4 regions of the Massilia sp. H6 genome follow, and region 1 is predicted to be linked to each of the others. Evidence: predicted binding sites of a transcription regulator. Region 1 holds the regulator's gene; each other region holds the start of a gene.
The links. The regulator sigma-54, encoded in region 1, starts transcription at its own class of promoters, with help from an activator protein. The targets are predictions, from matches to a motif close to TGGCANGNAANCTGCTTT.
Positions count from the first base shown of each region.

Region 1 (4,619 bases):
TGGCTAATCGAGATGGCGCAGCGGATGCGCATACTCGGGCCACACCGGCTTAAAGAATCCTTCCACCATCGCGGGCGTGACTTCGTCCAGCGTCGCCGGGTTCCACTTTGGCGCGTTGTCCTTGTCGATTACCAGCGCGCGCACGCCTTCCAGGACTTCGCCGTGCTCGAAATTGCGGCGCACCAGCGAACGCTCCATGCGCAGGCAGTCGGCCACGTCGAGCGAGGCGCCGCGCTGCAGCAGTTCGTAGGTGACGCACATCATCAGGGGCGAGCGCTGGCGCATGGCGGTCAAAGCCTTCTGCGCGAACGCGGTCTCGTCGCCGGCCAGCGCTGCCATGATGGCCGCCACCGACGCGGCGCCGAAATGGGCATCGATCGCCGCACGCTGTGCCTGCAGGCCGCTGGCGCCAGCCATGGCGGCGAACGGCGCGGCGAATGCGCGGATCGCGTCTGGCAACTGCGCGCCCGGGGTCGACTCCACCAGCGCCATCAGCTCACCGGTCTTTTCTCCCGGCACGAAGACATCGGCCAGGCCCACGTACAGGGCATCGGCCGCGCCGATCGTCAGGCCGGTCAGTCCCAGGTACTTGCCCAGCTGGCCCGGTGCGTGCGACAAGAAATGGCTGCCGCCCACATCCGGGAACAGGCCGATGTTCACTTCGGGCATCGCCATCTTGGTACGGTCGGTAACGATGCGCAGGCCGCAGCCAGGGCCGCCTTGCGCAATGCCCATGCCGCCGCCCATCACCACGCCGTCCATCAGCGCGATATACGGCTTTGGATAGAAATGAATCAGGTGGTTGAGCGCATATTCTTCGGTAAAGAAGTCTTCCAGCAATGCGCTGCCGCCAGTCGGACCCACCTGGCCCATCTCATAGAAGAAGCGAATATCACCGCCTGCGCACAAGGCTTTCTCGCTGCTGCTGGTGATGACCACCGCATCGATGGCGGAATCGGTCTGCCAATCGCGCAGCGCCGCAGTCAAGGCGCGCACCATGTCGAGCGACAGGGAATTGAGGGCTTTCGGGCGATCCAGCGTGATGATGCCGGTGCGGTTGGCGACGCGGGTCAGGACAGTGTCGGTCATGAGTTGCTCTGTGATCGAAAAGACATGCATTCTACCGAACCGCGGTGCTAAACCAAAAGCCTTATCGCGTCATCGGAAAGTAGACCGGGCGGCGCAGTCGGCCGGCCAGGCCGAATGCAAAAAGGGCGCCCCCTCGGACGCCCTCGCTTGGATGGCTGCCTGCCGTGCCTAGGCGGCGGCGGCTTCGCCGATGTCCGGGATGCGCTTGTGCGCGATGTGATGATGATCCTGCAGCATCGATTTATGCTTGAGCACCTGGCGGTCCAGCCGGTCCACCAGCATGTCGATCGCCGCATACATGTCTTGCGCGGCACTGGCCACATGCAGGATTTTTCCCGAGACCTGCAGGTTGATCTCGGCTTTTTGCCGTTTTTCTTTTTCGGTGAGATTGTCGATGGCGAGGAACACGTGCGTGTCGATCACGTGATCGAAATGGCGGGTAATGCGCTCGAGCTTATTGTGAACGTATTCACGAATTGCGGGAGTCACTTCAAGATGGTGGCCACTGATTGTGAGGTTCATACACACTCCTTTGAGATGTTACGCTGCCCTGGCAATGAGCTGGCAAGGACAGTGCGTTACAAGGATTTGCGGAGGCTGACAGGTGGGATCTTGAGGGCTTCGCGGTATTTGGCAACCGTTCGGCGCGCAACGACCATACCTTGTTCCCCCAGCATTTCCGCGATCTTGCTATCGGATAAAGGGCTCTTAGGGTCTTCAGCTCCTGTCAGTTGCGCAATGAGCGCGCGGATCGCCGTGGAAGAGGCTTCTCCCCCCGCTTCGGTGGCGACATGGCTTCCGAAGAAGTATTTCAGCTCGAACATGCCGTGGGGGGTCAGCATGTATTTCTGCGTGGTTACACGGGAAATAGTGCTCTCGTGTAGGCCTAGTGTATCAGCAATCTCGCGCAGCACAAGAGGGCGCATGGCAACTGCGCCATGGCTGAAAAAGTTGCGCTGACGCTCTACAATCGCCTCGGCCACACGCAAGATGGTATCGAAACGCTGGCGCATATTCTTGATCAGCCATTTGGCTTCCTGCAGCTGCGCGCCCATCTGGCTTTCGCTTTTTCCCTGCTTGAGCAGGTTCGCATACAGGGTATTGACGCGCAGGCGCGGCATCACGTCCCGATTGAGCATCACCGACCAGCCATCCTTGGCGCGGCGCACCACCACGTCCGGCACCACGTAGTCGGATGCGTTGGTTCCAAAGGCCGCACCCGGATGCGGATTGCACTGGCGAACCACGGCCTGCACCTCGCGCAGGTCTTCGTCGTCGCAGGCCAACGCCTTTTTGAGCTTGGTGTATTCGCGCTGCGCGAACCAGCTCAGGTAGCCTTCGACGATCTTCAGCGCCAGGCGCCGCGTTACCAGCGGCACGCCCGGCATGCGGCGGATCTGCAGCGCCAGGCATTCGGCCGCGCTGCGCGCGCCAACCCCGGCCGGGTCGAGGCTCTGCACCAGCGCCAGCGCGCAGCGCAATTCGTCCATCTCGATGTCGAGTTCACCCGGCAGGCGCGCGTGGATGTCGTCCAGCGGTTCTTCGAGGTAGCCATTGTCGTCGAGCGCGTCGATCACGAGTTCGGCCAGCGCGCGGTCGCGCATGCTGCAGCCGGTGGTGCGCACCTGCTCGGCCAGGTGCTCGCGCAGCGACACGCCGCTGGCCTCGAGCTGCGGGCGGCCGTCTTCGTCGTCGCCGCTGCGGGCGCCGCCGCCCTCGCCGCCCCAGTCGCCATCGGGCTCGCCGCGATCGCGGTCGGCGCCATCATCGCTCGCATCGGCGCCTTCGCCTTCGGCCTTGGACGCCTCGGCGCCGGCTTCCTGTCCCGGCTGCGCGGGCGCTTCGCCATTGGCCGGCGCGCTCGCAGCTGCATTGTTAATGGCGCCATCGGCCAGCAGCCGCACCGAATGGTCGAGCGGATCGTCGAGCCTTTCGAGCAGCGGGTTATCGGTCAGTATCTGCTCGAGTTCCTGGTGCAGTTCGAGCGTGGACAACTGCAGCAGCCGGATCGACTGTTGCAGCTGCGGCGTGAGCGCCAGGTGCTGCGACGTGCGTAGTTGCAGGGACTGTTTCATCGTCACATGCGGAAGTGTTCACCAAGATAAACGCGGCGCACGTTTTCGTTGGCGATGATGTCGTCGGGGCGGCCCGAGGCCAGCACCGCCCCCTGGTTGATGATGTAGGCGCGATCGCAGATGCCGAGCGTCTCGCGCACGTTGTGATCGGTAATCAAAACGCCGATGTTGCGCTCTTTCAGGAAGCGCACGATGCGCTGGATCTCGATCACTGCGATCGGATCGACGCCGGCGAACGGCTCATCGAGCAGCACGAAGCGCGGGTTGGTGGCGAGCGCGCGCGCGATCTCGACGCGCCGGCGCTCGCCGCCCGACAGCGACAGCGCCGGATTCTCGCGCAGCTTCTCGATCTGTAGCTCGGCCAGCAGCGTGTCGAGGCGCTCGTTGATCTCGTCCTTGGACAAGGCCTTGCCTTCGCTGGTGCGCTGCAGTTCCAGCACGGCGCGGATATTGTCTTCCACTGTCAGCTTGCGAAACACCGAGGCTTCCTGCGGCAGATAAGACAGGCCAAGCACCGCGCGGCGGTGGATCGGCAGGCTTGAAATGTCGGTGCCGTTGATATCGATCGAGCCGGCGTCCGACGGCACCAGGCCCACGATCATGTAGAACGAGGTGGTCTTGCCGGCGCCGTTGGGGCCGAGCAAGCCGACCACTTCGCCGCATTCGACCTGCAGCGAGACGTCGCTGACCACCAAACGCTTGCCGTAGCTCTTTTGCAGGCCCTTGACGATCAGGGTGCTGCAGCCTTCGCGCGTCGTACCCGGAACTGCCGTCATTGCTTGGCGCCTTCCTGGGCGGCCGGGGCGGGCCGGCGCGGCGCGATGATCAGGGTGCCGCGCCCGCCGCCGACCTTGCTCTGGCCGCTGGCGTCGTTGCGCACCTGCGCCACTTCGTTGCGGTTGTCGTAGGAGATGTACGGCCCCTTGATTTCGTTGGTCATGCGACCGTTTTCGAGCTCGCGCACCTCGGCGGTGGAAAACAGCTTCACCAGTTCGACCCGCTCGTCGTATTCGATGCGCTGGGCCTGGCCCTCGACCCACAGGTCGGGACCGCCATCACGCTTCTGGCGGAAGGTGGCGAGCTTGCCCGGCGCCGCGGTGAGCGTGACGTTCATGTAGCCTTCTGGCGTCTCCTTCACCAGCGCGCGGTCGGACTTGAGCACCAGCGTGCCGCGGGTGAGCACGACGTTGCCGGTCAGGATGCGGGTCTGCGTGACCTCGTCGACGTCCAGGGTGTCGAAGTTGATCACGGCCTGCTTGAGCGAATCGGCCTTCTCGGCAAAGGCGCTGAGCGAAGCCAGGCCAAGGAAGGCGGCGGCAAATAATTTTTTCATGATTGCTTGTCCTGTAGTGACTCAACGCCTCAGTCGGGGCGCGCGCGTGGCGGATAGACGATCTGGCCGCGGCCGGCCAACTGCAGCGTCTGGGTAGCATTGTTGGCGACCATGCCGGTGCC
Region 1 is NZ_CP103371.1:701,583-706,201, reverse strand. It holds gene NRS07_RS03140 (enoyl-CoA hydratase/isomerase family protein) at 4-1,089, opposite strand; gene hpf (ribosome hibernation-promoting factor, HPF/YfiA family) at 1,258-1,611, opposite strand; gene NRS07_RS03130 (RNA polymerase factor sigma-54) at 1,668-3,164, opposite strand; gene lptB (LPS export ABC transporter ATP-binding protein) at 3,167-3,940, opposite strand; gene lptA (lipopolysaccharide transport periplasmic protein LptA) at 3,937-4,497, opposite strand; gene lptC (LPS export ABC transporter periplasmic protein LptC) at 4,527-4,619, opposite strand, start outside.

Region 2 (4,619 bases), 1.0 Mb from region 1:
CGGTTAGAGTAGCTCATGGCCGGAGTGTAGTCGATTTCACCCGTGCCGTTTCATCCTGAAACATCGCCCCATGGCGACTGCCAGTCCTTGCCGTAAGTGTGAGGTAAGCGCATGCCCGTACGATGGGCCAGGCCTTGCAGTAAAAAACACCAGAACAATCAGGAGACAAAAATGGAACAAGACGTTGTACAGCGGGTCAAGGCCGACCCCGATTACCAGAAGCTGGTCAGGACGCGCTCGCGTTTCGGCTGGACCCTCACCTGGGCGATGATGATCGTCTACTACGGATTCACCTTGCTGGTGGCATTCAACAAGGAATTCCTGGGCTCCCGCATCGGCGAAGGCGTCATCACCTGGGGCATTCCGCTCGGGCTGTTCGTGATCGTGTTTACCATCGTCATCACCGGTATCTACGTACGCCGCGCCAATGGCATCTACGACGAGCTGACCGCGGCCATCCGCAGCAAGGTGGGCGCATGACCATGCCGACTCTCCACCGCCGCAGCGCCGCGCTGGTCCTGCCGGGCCTGCTGACCCTGCCGGGCCTGGCCATGGCCGCACCCGACCTGGGCCAGGCCACCCAGCAGGCCACCAACTGGACCGCGATCGGCATGTTCGCGGTCTTCGTGATCTTTACGCTCTTCGTCACCAAGTGGGCTGCGTCGCGCACCCGCTCGGCGTCCGATTTCTATACCGCCGGCGGCGGCATCACCGGTTTCCAGAACGGACTGGCGATTGCGGGCGACTTCATGTCGGCCGCGTCCTTCCTGGGTATTTCGGCCGCCGTCTTCCTTGACGGCTTCGACGGCCTGATCTACGCCATCGGCTTCCTGGTCGGCTGGCCGGTCATCACCTTCCTGATGGCCGAGCGCCTGCGCAACCTGGGCCGCTACACCTTCGCCGACGTTGCCGCCTACCGCTTCGCGCAAAAACCCATTCGCGTGTTCGCCGCCTCGGGCACCCTGGTGGTGGTGCTGTTCTACCTGATCGCGCAGATGGTCGGCGCCGGCCAGCTCATCAAGCTGCTGTTCGGCCTGGAGTACTGGATCGCGGTGATGATCGTCGGCGTGCTGATGATGGTCTATGTGCTGTTCGGCGGCATGACCGCCACCACCTGGGTGCAGATCATCAAGGCCGTGATGCTGCTTTCGGGCGCCTCCTACATGGCCTTCGCGGTGCTGGCGCAGTACGATTTCAGCCCGGCAAAACTGTTCACTACCGCCACCGAAGTCCATGCCAAGGGTTTCAGCATCATGGGGCCAGGCAATTTTGTCAAAGACCCGATCTCGGCGATTTCCTTCGGCATGGCCTTGATGTTCGGCACTGCCGGCCTGCCGCATATCCTGATGCGCTTCTTCACGGTTCCAAGCGCCAAGGAAGCGCGCAAGTCGGTGCTGTGGGCCACCACCTGGATCGGTTACTTCTACATTCTTACCTTCATCATCGGTTTCGGCGCGATCGTGCTGGTCGGTACCAATCCGGAATTCAAAGATGCTGCCGGTAAGCTGTTGGGTGGTAATAACATGGCGGCGGTGCACCTGGCCAAGGCCGTGGGCGGCGACATCTTCCTTGGCTTCATCTCGGCGGTGGCCTTCGCGACCATCCTGGCGGTGGTTGCTGGCCTGACCTTGTCGGGCGCCTCGGCCGTCTCGCACGACCTGTACGCCACCGTGTTTTCCAAGGGCAAGGCCACCAGTGCCAGCGAGCTGCGGGTGTCCAAGATCACCACCATCTGCCTCGGCTTTATCGCTGTGCTGCTGGGCATCGCCTTTGAAAAGCAGAACGTGGCCTTCATGGTGTCGCTGGCCTTCGCCATCGCCGCTTCCGCCAATTTCCCGGTGCTGTTCATGTCGGTGCTCTGGAAAGACTGCACCACCCGTGGTGCGACGATCGGCGGCTTCCTTGGCCTGTCGAGTGCGGTAATCATGACAGTGGTCTCCAAGTCCGTATGGGTCGACGTGCTCGGAAATGCCGAGGCGATCTTCCCCTACACTTCGCCCGCGATCTTCTCGATGCCAATTGGCTTCATCGGTATCTGGCTGTTCTCGGTACTCGATCGCAGCCCGCGCGCTGCAATGGACAAGGCTGGCTTCGAGGCGCAGGAAGTACGCTCCGAAACCGGCATCGGCGCATCCGGCGCCAGCGGCCATTGACCTGCCAACGAGCGTAGCGTGAGCTCAGAGACCCCGCTGCGGCGGGGTTTTTTTATTGGTATCATGTTTCATCTGGTGTTTCATGGTGAATGGGTGTGAAACATCGTGGGGTGCGAAATCGGTGTCGGGCACGCGAGATCGCTTCCAAGTGCTTGATTTGCGCGCTGTCATTGCGCCAGTGCCCGCTGGCACGGCCCTTGCATAACAAAAGGGATATTCGTTCAACGACTCATTTGAAAGGTCAGGCATGAGCCACTATTCCGCAGGTGCGGCGTTTCGCAAGGCAGTCCGGGAAGAATCCCCGCTGCAGGTTGTCGGCGCCATCAATGCCAACCATGCATTGCTGGCCAAGCGCGCCGGCTTCAAGGCGATCTACCTGTCGGGCGGCGGCGTAGCCGCCGGTTCGCTGGGCCTGCCGGACCTGGGTATCTCGAACCTCGACGACGTACTGGTCGACGTGCGCCGCATCACCGACGTGTGCGATCTGCCGCTGCTGGTCGACATCGATACCGGCTTTGGCGCCTCGGCCTTCAATGTCGCGCGCACCGTGCGCTCGCTGTCCAAGGCCGGCGCGGCCGCCTGCCATATCGAAGACCAGGTCGGCGCCAAGCGCTGCGGTCACCGCCCGGGCAAGGAAATCGTCGGCCTGGGCGAAATGGTCGACCGCGTGAAAGCGGCGGCGGACGCCCGCATCGACGAGGATTTCGTCATCATGGCGCGCACCGATGCGCTGGCCGTGGAAGGCCTGGACGCCGCGATCGAGCGCGCCGTGGCCTGCGTCGAGGCCGGCGCCGACATGATCTTTCCAGAGGCGATGACCAGCCTCGAGATGTACCGCAAGTTCGCCGATGCGGTGAAGGTGCCGGTGCTGGCCAATATCACCGAATTCGGCGCGACCCCGCTGTTCACGGTCGACGAACTCAAGAGTGCCAATGTCGGACTGGTGCTGTATCCGCTGTCGGCCTTCCGCGCCATGAACAAGGCCGCCGAGAATGTCTACAATGCGATTCGCCGCGACGGCACCCAGCAGAACGTACTCGAGACGATGCAGACCCGCGCCGAACTGTATGATCGCATCGACTATCACAGCTACGAGCAAAAGCTCGACGCGCTGTTCGCACAGAAAAAAGCCGGGTAACCCAGGAGACCGCATGAGCACCCAGAATAACGACACCCCCACTTTCAAGCCGAAGAAATCGGTCGCCCTGTCCGGCGTCGCCGCCGGCAATACCGCACTGTGCTCGGTCGGCAAGTCGGGCAACGACCTGCATTACCGCGGCTACGACATCCTGGATGTCGCCAATGCCTGCGAATTCGAGGAAATCGCCTACCTGCTGGTGCACGGCAAGCTGCCCAATAGCGGCGAGTTGAAGGGCTACAAGGCCAAACTGCGCTCGCTGCGCGGCCTGCCGCAGGCGCTCAAGAGCGCGCTCGAGGCACTGCCGGCCGGCGCCCACCCGATGGACGTGATGCGCACCGGCGTCTCGGTGCTGGGCTGCACCTTGCCGGAGAAGGATGACCACGGTATTCCGGGCGCACGCGACATCGCCGACCGCCTGATGGCCTCGTTCGGTTCGATGCTGCTGTACTGGTACCACTTCAGCCATAACGGCAAGCGCATCGAGGTCGAGACCGACGACGACTCGATCGGTGGCCACTTCCTGCACCTGCTGCACGGCCATGCGCCGAAAGAAGAGTGGGTGCGCGCCATGCACACCTCGCTCATCCTGTACGCCGAGCACGAATTCAACGCCTCGACCTTCACCGCCCGCGTCATCGCCGGCACCGGCTCCGACATGCATTCGGCCATCACCGGCGCGATTGGCGCGCTGCGTGGCCCCAAGCATGGCGGTGCCAACGAAGTGGCGCTCGACATCCAGAAGCGCTACGAGAACGCCGACGAAGCCGAAGCCGATATCCGCAACCGCGTGGCCAACAAGGAAGTCGTGATCGGCTTCGGCCACCCGGTCTACACCATCAGCGACCCGCGCAACGTGGTAATCAAGGAAGTCGCGCGGTCGCTGTCGGAGCAGGGCGGCTCGATGAAGATGTTCGACATCGCCGAGCGCCTCGAGTCGGTGATGTGGGAGGTCAAGAAGATGTTCCCGAACCTGGACTGGTTCTCGGCCGTGTCCTACCACATGATGGGCGTGCCGACCGCGATGTTCACCCCGCTGTTCGTCATCTCGCGCACCTCGGGCTGGGCCGCCCACGTGATCGAGCAGCGCATCGACAACAAGATCATCCGCCCGAGCGCGAACTATGTCGGTCCGGAAGACCTGCAGTTCGTGCCGATCGCGGATCGAAAGTAAATCGATACCACCAGCTTCGATCCGTCATCGCGCCTTTGCCTGCATGACGGATCGATGGATTAACCGAGTATTCCTGAAGGTAGCCGCGAACCATGAACACCAACCACCGCATCCCCCTGCCGGGCACCACGCTCGACTACTTCGACACGCGCGG
Region 2 is NZ_CP103371.1:1,714,039-1,718,657, forward strand. It holds gene prpR (propionate catabolism operon regulatory protein PrpR) at 1-17, opposite strand, end outside; gene NRS07_RS07620 (DUF485 domain-containing protein) at 172-480, shown strand; gene NRS07_RS07625 (cation acetate symporter) at 483-2,153, shown strand; gene prpB (methylisocitrate lyase) at 2,401-3,291, shown strand; gene prpC (2-methylcitrate synthase) at 3,305-4,465, shown strand; gene acnD (Fe/S-dependent 2-methylisocitrate dehydratase AcnD) at 4,558-4,619, shown strand, end outside.
Region 2: the regulator sigma-54 is predicted to act here: its motif matches at 2,340-2,357, upstream of prpB (methylisocitrate lyase).

Region 3 (4,619 bases), 250 kb from region 1:
GAGGTAGGCGCTCGTGCGGCCTTCCTGGGTCGAGTATTCGATTTTCGAGGTAAGCGATTCGAGTTCGCCCAGCGGGCGGCGTTCGAAGCGCTGGCGCAGCGGGTCGTCGTCCGAGCCGGCCTGCTGCGCAGGCTCGGGCGAGTTTGATAGCACGTTGCCCAGCACCGTATTGGGCCGGTAGGTTGCCAGTCCCTTCAGCCCCGCATGCCAGGCCTGGCTGTACAGGTCGCGAAATTGCTCGAACGGGTAATCGACCGGCACGTTAACGGTCTTGGAAATGGCCGTGTCGACGAAAGGCTGCACCGCCTGCACCATGCGCAGATGATCGAGCGCGCGCATCTCGAGCGCGGTGACGAACTGCGGTGGCAGGCTGCCGGTGTCGTGGCCAAGGTGGCGGTACAGGCGCCAGGCATGGTCTTCGACCGCGTAGCTGCGGGTGCTGCCGTCGGCCATTCGCTTCTTGCGCTGGTAAGTCCAGGAATAAGGCGGCTCGATGCCGTTCGTGGCATTGTCGGCAAAGGCCAGCGAGATGGTGCCGGTGGGGGCAATCGACAGCAGGTGCGAGTTGCGGATGCCGTGCAGGCGGATCGCCGCGCGCAGCTCGTCTGGCAGGCGCAGGATGAAATGCCCGCGCAGGTAGTGCTCGGCGTCGAACAGTGGAAAGGGGCCTTTTTCGCGCGCCAGTTCGACCGAGGCGGCATACGCAGCATTGCGCAGTGCCTCCATGATGCGGGCGGCCAGCGCACGCCCCTCGTCGGCGTCGTAGCGCAGCCCCAGCATGACCAGCGCGCTGCCCAGGCCCAGAAACCCCAGGCCGACGCGGCGCTTGGCGCTGGACTGCTCCGCCTGCTGCGGCAGCGGCCAGACGGTCGCGTCGAGCACCAGGTCGAGCATGCGCACCGCCACGGTGGCCACCTCGCACATGCGCGCGAAATCGAAGGCGGCAGCCTGGCTGAACGGGTTGCGCACGAAACAGGTGAGGTTGAGCGAACCCAGGTCGCAGCAGCCATAGGCCGGCAGCGGCTGCTCGCCGCAGGGATTGGTGGCGCGCAGTTCTTCCGCGTACCAGAGGTTGTTCTCCAGGTTGATGCGGTCGACAAACAGCACGCCCGGCTCGGCATGGTCGTAGGTCGAGGCGATGATCCGGTCCCACAGGGCGCGCGCCTCTACCCGCCGGTAGACCCAGCGGCCGTCGTCGAGCCGGCGCGGATTCGGCATGTCCTGCGGCGCGTCTTCGTCACCTGGTTCGGCGGCGTGCACCAGCTCGAAGGGCGCGTCGGCTTGCACCGCGCGCATGAAGGCGTCGGTGACGCCTACCGAGATGTTGAAATTGGTGAGGCCGCCCTTGTCCTTGGCGGCGATGAAGCGCTCGATGTCGGGATGGTCGATGCGCAGCACGCCCATCTGGGCGCCGCGCCTGGCGCCGGCCGACTCCACCGTGCGGCACGAGGCGTCGAACACTTCCATGTACGAGACCGGCCCGGAGGCGCGCGAGCCGGTGCCATGGACCTTGCTGCCCATCGGGCGGATCGCGCTGAAGTCGTAGCCGACGCCGCCGCCGCGGCGCATGGTCTCGGCGGCCTCGGATAGTGCCGTATAGATGCCGGGCAGGCCGTCCTGGCTGCCCGAGATCGAGTCGCCCACCGGTTGCACGAAACAGTTGATGAGGGTGGCCTGCAGGCCGAGGCCGGCCGCGGAATTGATGCGTCCGGCGGGGACGAAGCCTTGCTCCTGGGCCCACAGAAAGCGTTGCTCGAACCCGGTGCGCTGCGCTGCCGGTTCCAGCGCCGCCAGGGCGCGCGCTACGCGCCGGCGCACGTCGTCGATGCTGGTCTCGTTGCCCTTGGCATATTTCTCGCGCAACACGTCGAGCGAGACATCCTGCGGCGCCGGCTGGTCGTTGGCATTCATGTGCGGCTCCCGGGGGACATGAATGCCGGCAGCCTTATTCCTTGCCGAGAATGATCGTCGGCGCCGGCTGGCCTGCCGCTGCCGCTGCCGGGGACGATGCCGAAGCCTGCGCGCCCAGGCGTGCTTCCAGTTCTAGCACGCGCAGTTCAAGCGCTTCGAGCTTGGCGCGGGTCTTGGCCAGCACCTGGGCCTGGATATCGAATTCTTCGCGGGTGACCAGGTCGAGCTTGGAAAAGCCCTGGGTGGCCATAGCCTTGACATTGCGCTGGATGTCCTTGGCCGGCGTGCTCTCCAGGGCCTGGTTGATCTTGCCCTGCAAATCGTTAAAGAAAGTGGTCATATCCGTACGTTCCTCAATAAGGCGGGGGGCGGCGCACCACGAAGGTGCGTCCGCTGGCCGCGGTGGTGCGTGGCACTGCGGCACATGGCGCCGCAAGTGTTTGCTGGTTATTCGTATTGCACATGGGGTAGATGACTGAGAAATCAACACCTTCCCGGGCGCGCGCCTCCCCATTTTGCCTCTGGCACGCATCGTGCTAAAGGGAAGTGAAGCGTGCTGCAAGTGCATTGTAAATCGCAACCGAGTCTACCGTTGAACATAAGGGGAAAAGCATGAAACGCAGCATACCGACCGCAGCAGCCACCTGGGCCGCCCTGGCGCTGGCAAGCGTCACGGCCAACGCGCAGCAAGCTGCTCCTGACGCAGTGCAGCAACACCAGCTCAGCTACAACGCTGCCATCACCAGCGACTACCGCTATCGCGGCCTGTCGCAGACCAGCTTCGATCCGGCGCTGCAAGGCGGCGCCGACTACGTGCACGGCCCAACCGGCTGGTATGTGGGCACCTGGCTCTCCACCATCAAGTGGACGAAGGATCTTGGCGGCGACGGCAGCATCGAATGGGATATCTACGGCGGCCGCCGCGGCCAGCTCGGCGCCTCCGTCACCTATGACCTCGGCGGCCTGTACTACCTGTATCCGTCGAACGGCCTGGGCCCGAGCGCCAACACCTTCGAGCTCTACGGGCGGCTCGGCGTCGGTCCGGCCTACATCAAGTATTCGCAGTCGACGACCAACCTGTTCGGCACCGCCAACAGCAAGGGCAGTGGCTATCTCGACCTTGGCGCTGATCTTGACGTGGGCAACGGCTTCATCCTGAACCTGCATGCCGGCCGCCAGAAAGTGCGTCACAACAGCCAGTTTTCCTACTCCGACTACAAGCTGGGCGTGAGTAAGGACCTCGGCGTGGCCACGGTCTCGCTGGCCTGGATCAAGGCCGATACCGGCGCTTACCTGAACCCGCAAGGCAAGAACCTCGGCAAGTCCGGCGCGATTCTCACCGTGTCCAAAACCTTCTGATCGATTAAGAGGCAATGCCATGAAGATGATTACCGCCATTATCAAACCGTTCAAGCTGGACGAAGTGCGCGAAGCGCTGTCGGAGATCAACGTGCAGGGCATGACGGTGACCGAAGTGAAGGGTTTCGGGCGCCAGAAAGGCCATACCGAGCTCTACCGCGGCGCCGAATACGTGGTCGACTTTCTTCCAAAAATCAAGATCGAGGCGGCCGTGGACGATGCCTTGGTCGAGCAGGTGATCGACGCCATCCAGGGTGCGGCCCGCACCGGCAAGATCGGCGATGGCAAGATTTTCGTGGCCGACCTGAACCAGGCCATCCGTATCCGTACCGGCGAGACCGGCAACGACGCACTGTAAAAGGAAATTTATGAAACGCACCATCATCAAGGTCCTGGCCGGCTTCGCCGCCCTGAGCCTGGCACTGCCGGCGCTGGCCGCGCCTTCCATCAACAAGGGAGATACCGCGTGGATGTTCGTCGCTACGCTGCTCGTCATCATGATGGCCATTCCCGGCCTGGCGCTGTTTTACGGCGGCCTGGTGCGGGCCAAGAACATGCTGTCGATCCTGATGCAGGTCTTCATGGTGTTCTCGGTGGTCATCGTGCTGTGGTGCCTGTACGGCTACTCGCTGGCCTTCACCCAGGGCAATGCCTTTATCGGCGGCTTCGACCGCGCCTTCCTGAACGGCATCTACGATCCGCTCGCCGGCAGCTTTGCCCAGGCCGCGACTTTCAGCAAAGAGACGATGATTCCCGAGTTCATCTTTGTCGCCTTCCAGGGAAGCTTTGCCGCCATCACCTGCGCGCTGATCGTCGGCGCTTTTGCCGAGCGCGTGCGCTTTGCGGCGGTACTGCTGTTCGTGGTGCTGTGGTTCACCTTTGGCTACCTGCCGGTGGCGCACATGGTCTGGTTCTGGGCCGGCCCGGACGCCATCACCGATGCCGCCTCGCTCGCCACCGTGACCAGCGGTGCTGGTTTCCTGTGGCAAATGGGCGCGCTCGATTTCGCCGGCGGCACCGTGGTGCACATCAATGCGGCGGTAGCTGGCCTGGTCGGCGCCTACATGATCGGCAAGCGGATCGGCCTGGGGCGCGAATCGATGGCGCCGCATTCCCTGACCATGACCATGGTCGGCGCTTCGCTGCTGTGGGTCGGCTGGTTCGGCTTCAATGCCGGTTCGGCACTGGAAGCGGGCGACGTCGCCGCGCTGGCCTTCATCAACACCTTGCTGGCCACTGCGGCAGCGGCCGTGTCGTGGATGATCGGCGAGTGGATCTTCAAGCGCAAGCCGTCGATGCTGGGCGCGGTGTCGGGCGCCGTCTCGGGCCTGGTGGCGATCACGCCAGGC
Region 3 is NZ_CP103371.1:947,516-952,134, forward strand. It holds gene NRS07_RS04225 (adenosylcobalamin-dependent ribonucleoside-diphosphate reductase) at 1-1,911, opposite strand, end outside; gene NRS07_RS04230 (accessory factor UbiK family protein) at 1,946-2,251, opposite strand; gene NRS07_RS04235 (TorF family putative porin) at 2,524-3,270, shown strand; gene glnK (P-II family nitrogen regulator) at 3,290-3,628, shown strand; gene amt (ammonium transporter) at 3,639-4,619, shown strand, end outside.
Region 3: the regulator sigma-54 is predicted to act here: its motif matches at 2,434-2,451, upstream of NRS07_RS04235 (TorF family putative porin).

Region 4 (4,619 bases), 950 kb from region 1:
GCTCGGCTGCACCCACCTGACCGAATTGGCCCAGGTGCTGCCTACCGCAGCGCTGCAGGCCTTTGCCGACGACGTGTTCGACACCCGCGGCGCCGCCGACGCGAATGGCATTGCGCATTCGGCCGAACGGCCTTTCGAGCTCGACCGTTGCCACGCGCTGCGCAGCGACGGTCCGACCGTGGCCTCTTACTATCCCCGCTGGTCGATCAAGGCCGTGGCGGGTTAGCATTCGATGTTTGTCATTTGTAGTTCAACCGTATTTCCAAATCAGTAAACAATAGAAGGGAAGCCAGCATGAAGATCCATGAGTATCAAGGCAAAGAGATCCTCCGAAAGTTCGGAGTGACCGTTCCGCGCGGCATTCCGTGCATGTCGGTTGACGAAGCGGTCAAGGCTGCCGAAGAACTGGGCGGTCCGGTCTGGGTTGTCAAGGCGCAGATCCATGCTGGCGGCCGCGGCAAGGGCGGTGGCGTGAAAGTCGCCAAGTCGCTCGAGCAGGTACGCGAATATGCAGAGCAGATCATGGGCATGCAGCTCATCACGCACCAGACCGGCCCAGAAGGCCAGAAAGTGCGTCGCCTGCTGGTCGAAGAAGGCGCCGACATCAAGAAAGAACTGTACGTCTCGATGGTCACCGACCGCATCTCGCAGCGCGTGGTGCTGATGGCCTCGTCGGAAGGCGGCATGGACATCGAAGAAGTCGCGCACAGCAATCCTGAGAAGATCCACTCGATCGCGATCGACCCATCGGTTGGCCTGCTCGATGCCGAAGCCGACGAAATCTCGACCAAGATCGGCGTGCCTGCCGAATCGCTGGCCGATGCCCGCACCCAGCTCAAGGGCCTGTACCAGGCTTACTGGGAAACCGACGCCTCGCTGGCTGAAATCAACCCGCTGATCCTGACCGGTTCGGGCAAGGTCATCGCCCTCGACGCGAAGTTCAACTTCGACTCGAACGCGCTGTACCGCCAGCCTGAAATCGTCGCCTACCGCGACCTGGACGAAGAAGATCCAGCCGAAGTCGAAGCATCGAAGTTCGACCTCGCCTATATCTCGCTCGACGGCAACATCGGCTGCCTGGTGAACGGCGCTGGCCTGGCCATGGCCACCATGGACACCATCAAGCTGTTCGGCGGCGAGCCGGCCAACTTCCTGGACGTGGGCGGCGGTGCGACGGCTGAGAAAGTCACCGAAGCATTCAAGATCATGCTGAAGAACCCTGGCCTGAAAGCCATCCTGGTCAACATCTTCGGCGGCATCATGCGCTGCGACGTGATCGCCGAAGGCGTGATCACCGCATCGAAGGCAGTCTCGCTGCAAGTACCACTGGTGGTGCGCATGAAGGGCACCAACGAAGACCTGGGCAAGAAGATGCTGGCTGACTCCGGTCTGCCGATCATCGCTGCCGATACGATGGAAGATGCAGCCAAGGCCGTGGTCGCCGCTGCCGCTGGTCAAGCCTAATTAAGGAATAAACAAATGTCGATTCTGATCAACAAAGATACGAAAGTCATCACCCAGGGTATTACCGGCAAGACCGGTCAGTTCCATACCCGCATGTGCCGCGACTACGCGAACGGCAAGGAAGCCTTCGTTGCTGGCGTGAACCCGAAGAAAGCCGGCGAAGACTTCGAAGGCATTCCGATCTATGCCAACGTGTCGGAAGCGAAAGCGGCCACCGGCGCCAACGTGTCGGTCATCTACGTGCCGCCTGCGGGCGCGGCTGCTGCCATCTGGGAAGCCGTCGAAGCCGAGCTGGACCTGGCAATCTGCATCACCGAAGGCATTCCAGTGCGTGACATGATGGCCCTGAAGGACCGCATGGCCAAAGCCGGCTCCAAGACCCTGCTGCTGGGCCCGAACTGCCCAGGCTTGATCACCCCGGACGAAATCAAGATCGGCATCATGCCAGGTCACATCCACCGCAAGGGCCGCATCGGCGTCGTCTCGCGCTCGGGCACCTTGACGTACGAAGCAGTCGGCCAGCTGACCGCACTGGGCCTGGGCCAATCGTCGGCAGTGGGCATTGGCGGCGATCCGATCAACGGCCTGAAGCACATCGACGTCATGCGCATGTTCAACGACGATCCTGATACCGACGCGGTCATCATGATCGGCGAAATCGGCGGTCCGGACGAAGCCAATGCTGCTTACTGGATCAAGGACAACATGAAGAAGCCAGTGGTCTGCTTCATCGCCGGTGTCACCGCTCCTCCGGGCAAGCGCATGGGCCACGCCGGCGCGCTGATCTCGGGCGGCGCCGATACCGCGCAAGCCAAGCTGGACATCATGGAAGAGTGCGGCATCAAGGCCACCAAGAACCCGTCGGAAATGGCGCGCCTGCTCAAGGCCATGCTGTAATACCGGCGACTTCTAGGTTGAGATAAGCGGGGAGCGCGAGCTTCCCGCTTTTTTTTGGCTAGCGCTGCCGGGCATAGCAGCATGCCTGCACGCTGGCATGACAAATTACGTTACGAAAAAACAGGTACTGACAAAAATTGCGCGTCTAACCTGACAAATTTTGTCACCGATCAAGCAAAATCTTGCGTTATCAGGCCGTTTTGTTATCTCCGAGCTCATAAAATCGACATTTTTGAGGCTGGCACACCGCTTGCATATAAGAAAGCGTGGCACGAAGCAGCACCCCAAATTCACCCGACACACCACCTGGAGATACAAAATGAACTTCAAGCAAATGCAAACCAAAAAAGCCGAAGGCGGCTTCACCCTGATCGAATTGATGATCGTCGTCGCGATTATCGGTATCCTGGCTGCGGTGGCAATTCCTGCTTACCAGAACTACACCGTCAAGGCCAAGATCGGCGCAGCCCTGGGTTCGGTCTCTTCGATCAAGACCGCAGTTGGCGTGTGCATCCAGGAAAACGGCGGCGTGGAAGCTGATTGCGATAGCGGTAAGAACGGCATTCCTGCTGAAACCGGCGCCGGCGCCTTCGCGGCCACCAAAGAAGTTGCCAAAGTCGGCGTCGCTGATGGTGTCATCACCATCACCATGGGTACCGGAATCGGTGACGGTGTCGATGGGCTGGCCGTGACCATGACGCCAGAGGTGAGCGACGCCACCGTGGCCTGGACCAATGACACCACCATCACCCACGCTGCGGCACTGGAACTGATCGAAAAGAACAACGCTCCGGTTGCTGCAACTACCCCGACCGCTCCGTAATTCTGGAACACGTTAAAAAACCCGCTCCTCGGAGCGGGTTTTTTGCTTTTGCAGTCGCCGATCCTTACTTCTGCGCTGGCGATTTCAAGTGCTTGTCCAGCCAGTTGATCACCGTATGGTGCCACTGCAGCGAATTGGCCGGTTTCAGCACCCAGTGGTTCTCGTCCGGGAACACCAGCAGCTGGCTGTCGATGCCCTTGCGTTGCAGCGCCGTAAACGTCGACAGGGCTTGCGCGGTCGGGATCCGGAAATCGAGTTCGCCCTGGATCACCAGCATCGGCGTCTTCCACTTGTTGACGTGGTTGACCGGATTGAAGCGCTCGTGGTTCTGCGGCACGGCGTAGTAGGCGCCGCCGTTTTCCCAATCGGTGAACCACTGTTCTTCGGTCGAGTAGGCCATGCCGCGGTTGTCGAACACCCCGTCATGGTTGACCAGGCAGCGGAAGCCGTCGGGCCAGTTACCGGCGATCCAGTTCACCATGTAGCCGCCGTAGGACGCGCCCAGCGCGCAGCTGCGTTCGCGGTCGAGCCAGGAGAATTTCTGCACTGCCGCGTCCAGGCCTTTTTGCAGATCCTCGAGCGGCTTGCCGCCCCAGTCGCCGCTGATCGAGTCGGTGAATGACTGGCCGTAGCCGGTCGAGCCGTGGAAGTCGATGAACACGGTGGCATAGCCGGCGCCGGCATACACCTGCGGATTCCAGCGGTAGCTCCAGCCGTTGCCGAAGCTGCCCTGCGGGCCGCCGTGCACCAGGAAGGCGACCGGGTATTTCTTGCCGGCCTCGGCGTTCCACGGTTTCATCACATGACCGTAGACCGTGTCGCCGTTGGCGCCCTTGAAGCTGAATTGCTCGTACTGGCCCCAGCGTACGTCCGCCAGGCGCTTCTTGTTAAGCTCGGTAAGCTGGGCAGGCGCGGCGCCCGGCTTCATGGCGTACAGCTGCGCGCCGGACGCCAGGTTGGCCTGGGTGTAGGCGATGGTATCGCCGCGCACATCGAAGGCGCCGACCGCGCCCTTGTCGGTCAGGGCGGCCACCTTGCCGGTCGCGACATCGATCGAGAACAGGCGGTGCTGGCCCAGGTCTTCGGCGTCGACGATCAAGGCCTTGCCGTCGGCGCTCCAGTGCAGGCTGCCGGGCGAGCGGTCCCAGTCGGCCGCCAGCTTGCGCTTGTCGCCGCTGGCCACGTCCATCAACATGATCTGGAAGCGGTCGGCCTCGAAGCCGGGACGTGCCATCGCCAGGTAGGCGAGGGTGCGGCCGTCTGGCGAATACACGCCCTTGGCGTCCCAGGCCGGATTGTCGGGCGTCAGGTTGCGAGGCGCGGCGCCGCCCGTGGCGGGCACGCTGTACAGGTCGAAATTGGTCGACCAGGCTTCGGTCTTGCCAGCCAGGCGCACCGAAAACACGATGGTCTTGCCATCCGGGCTGAAGCGGAA
Region 4 is NZ_CP103371.1:4,005,964-4,010,582, reverse strand. It holds gene NRS07_RS17970 (DUF2889 domain-containing protein) at 1-226, shown strand, start outside; gene sucC (ADP-forming succinate--CoA ligase subunit beta) at 295-1,464, shown strand; gene sucD (succinate--CoA ligase subunit alpha) at 1,480-2,361, shown strand; gene NRS07_RS17955 (pilin) at 2,681-3,184, shown strand; gene NRS07_RS17950 (S9 family peptidase) at 3,249-4,619, opposite strand, start outside.
Region 4: the regulator sigma-54 is predicted to act here: its motif matches at 2,601-2,618, upstream of NRS07_RS17955 (pilin).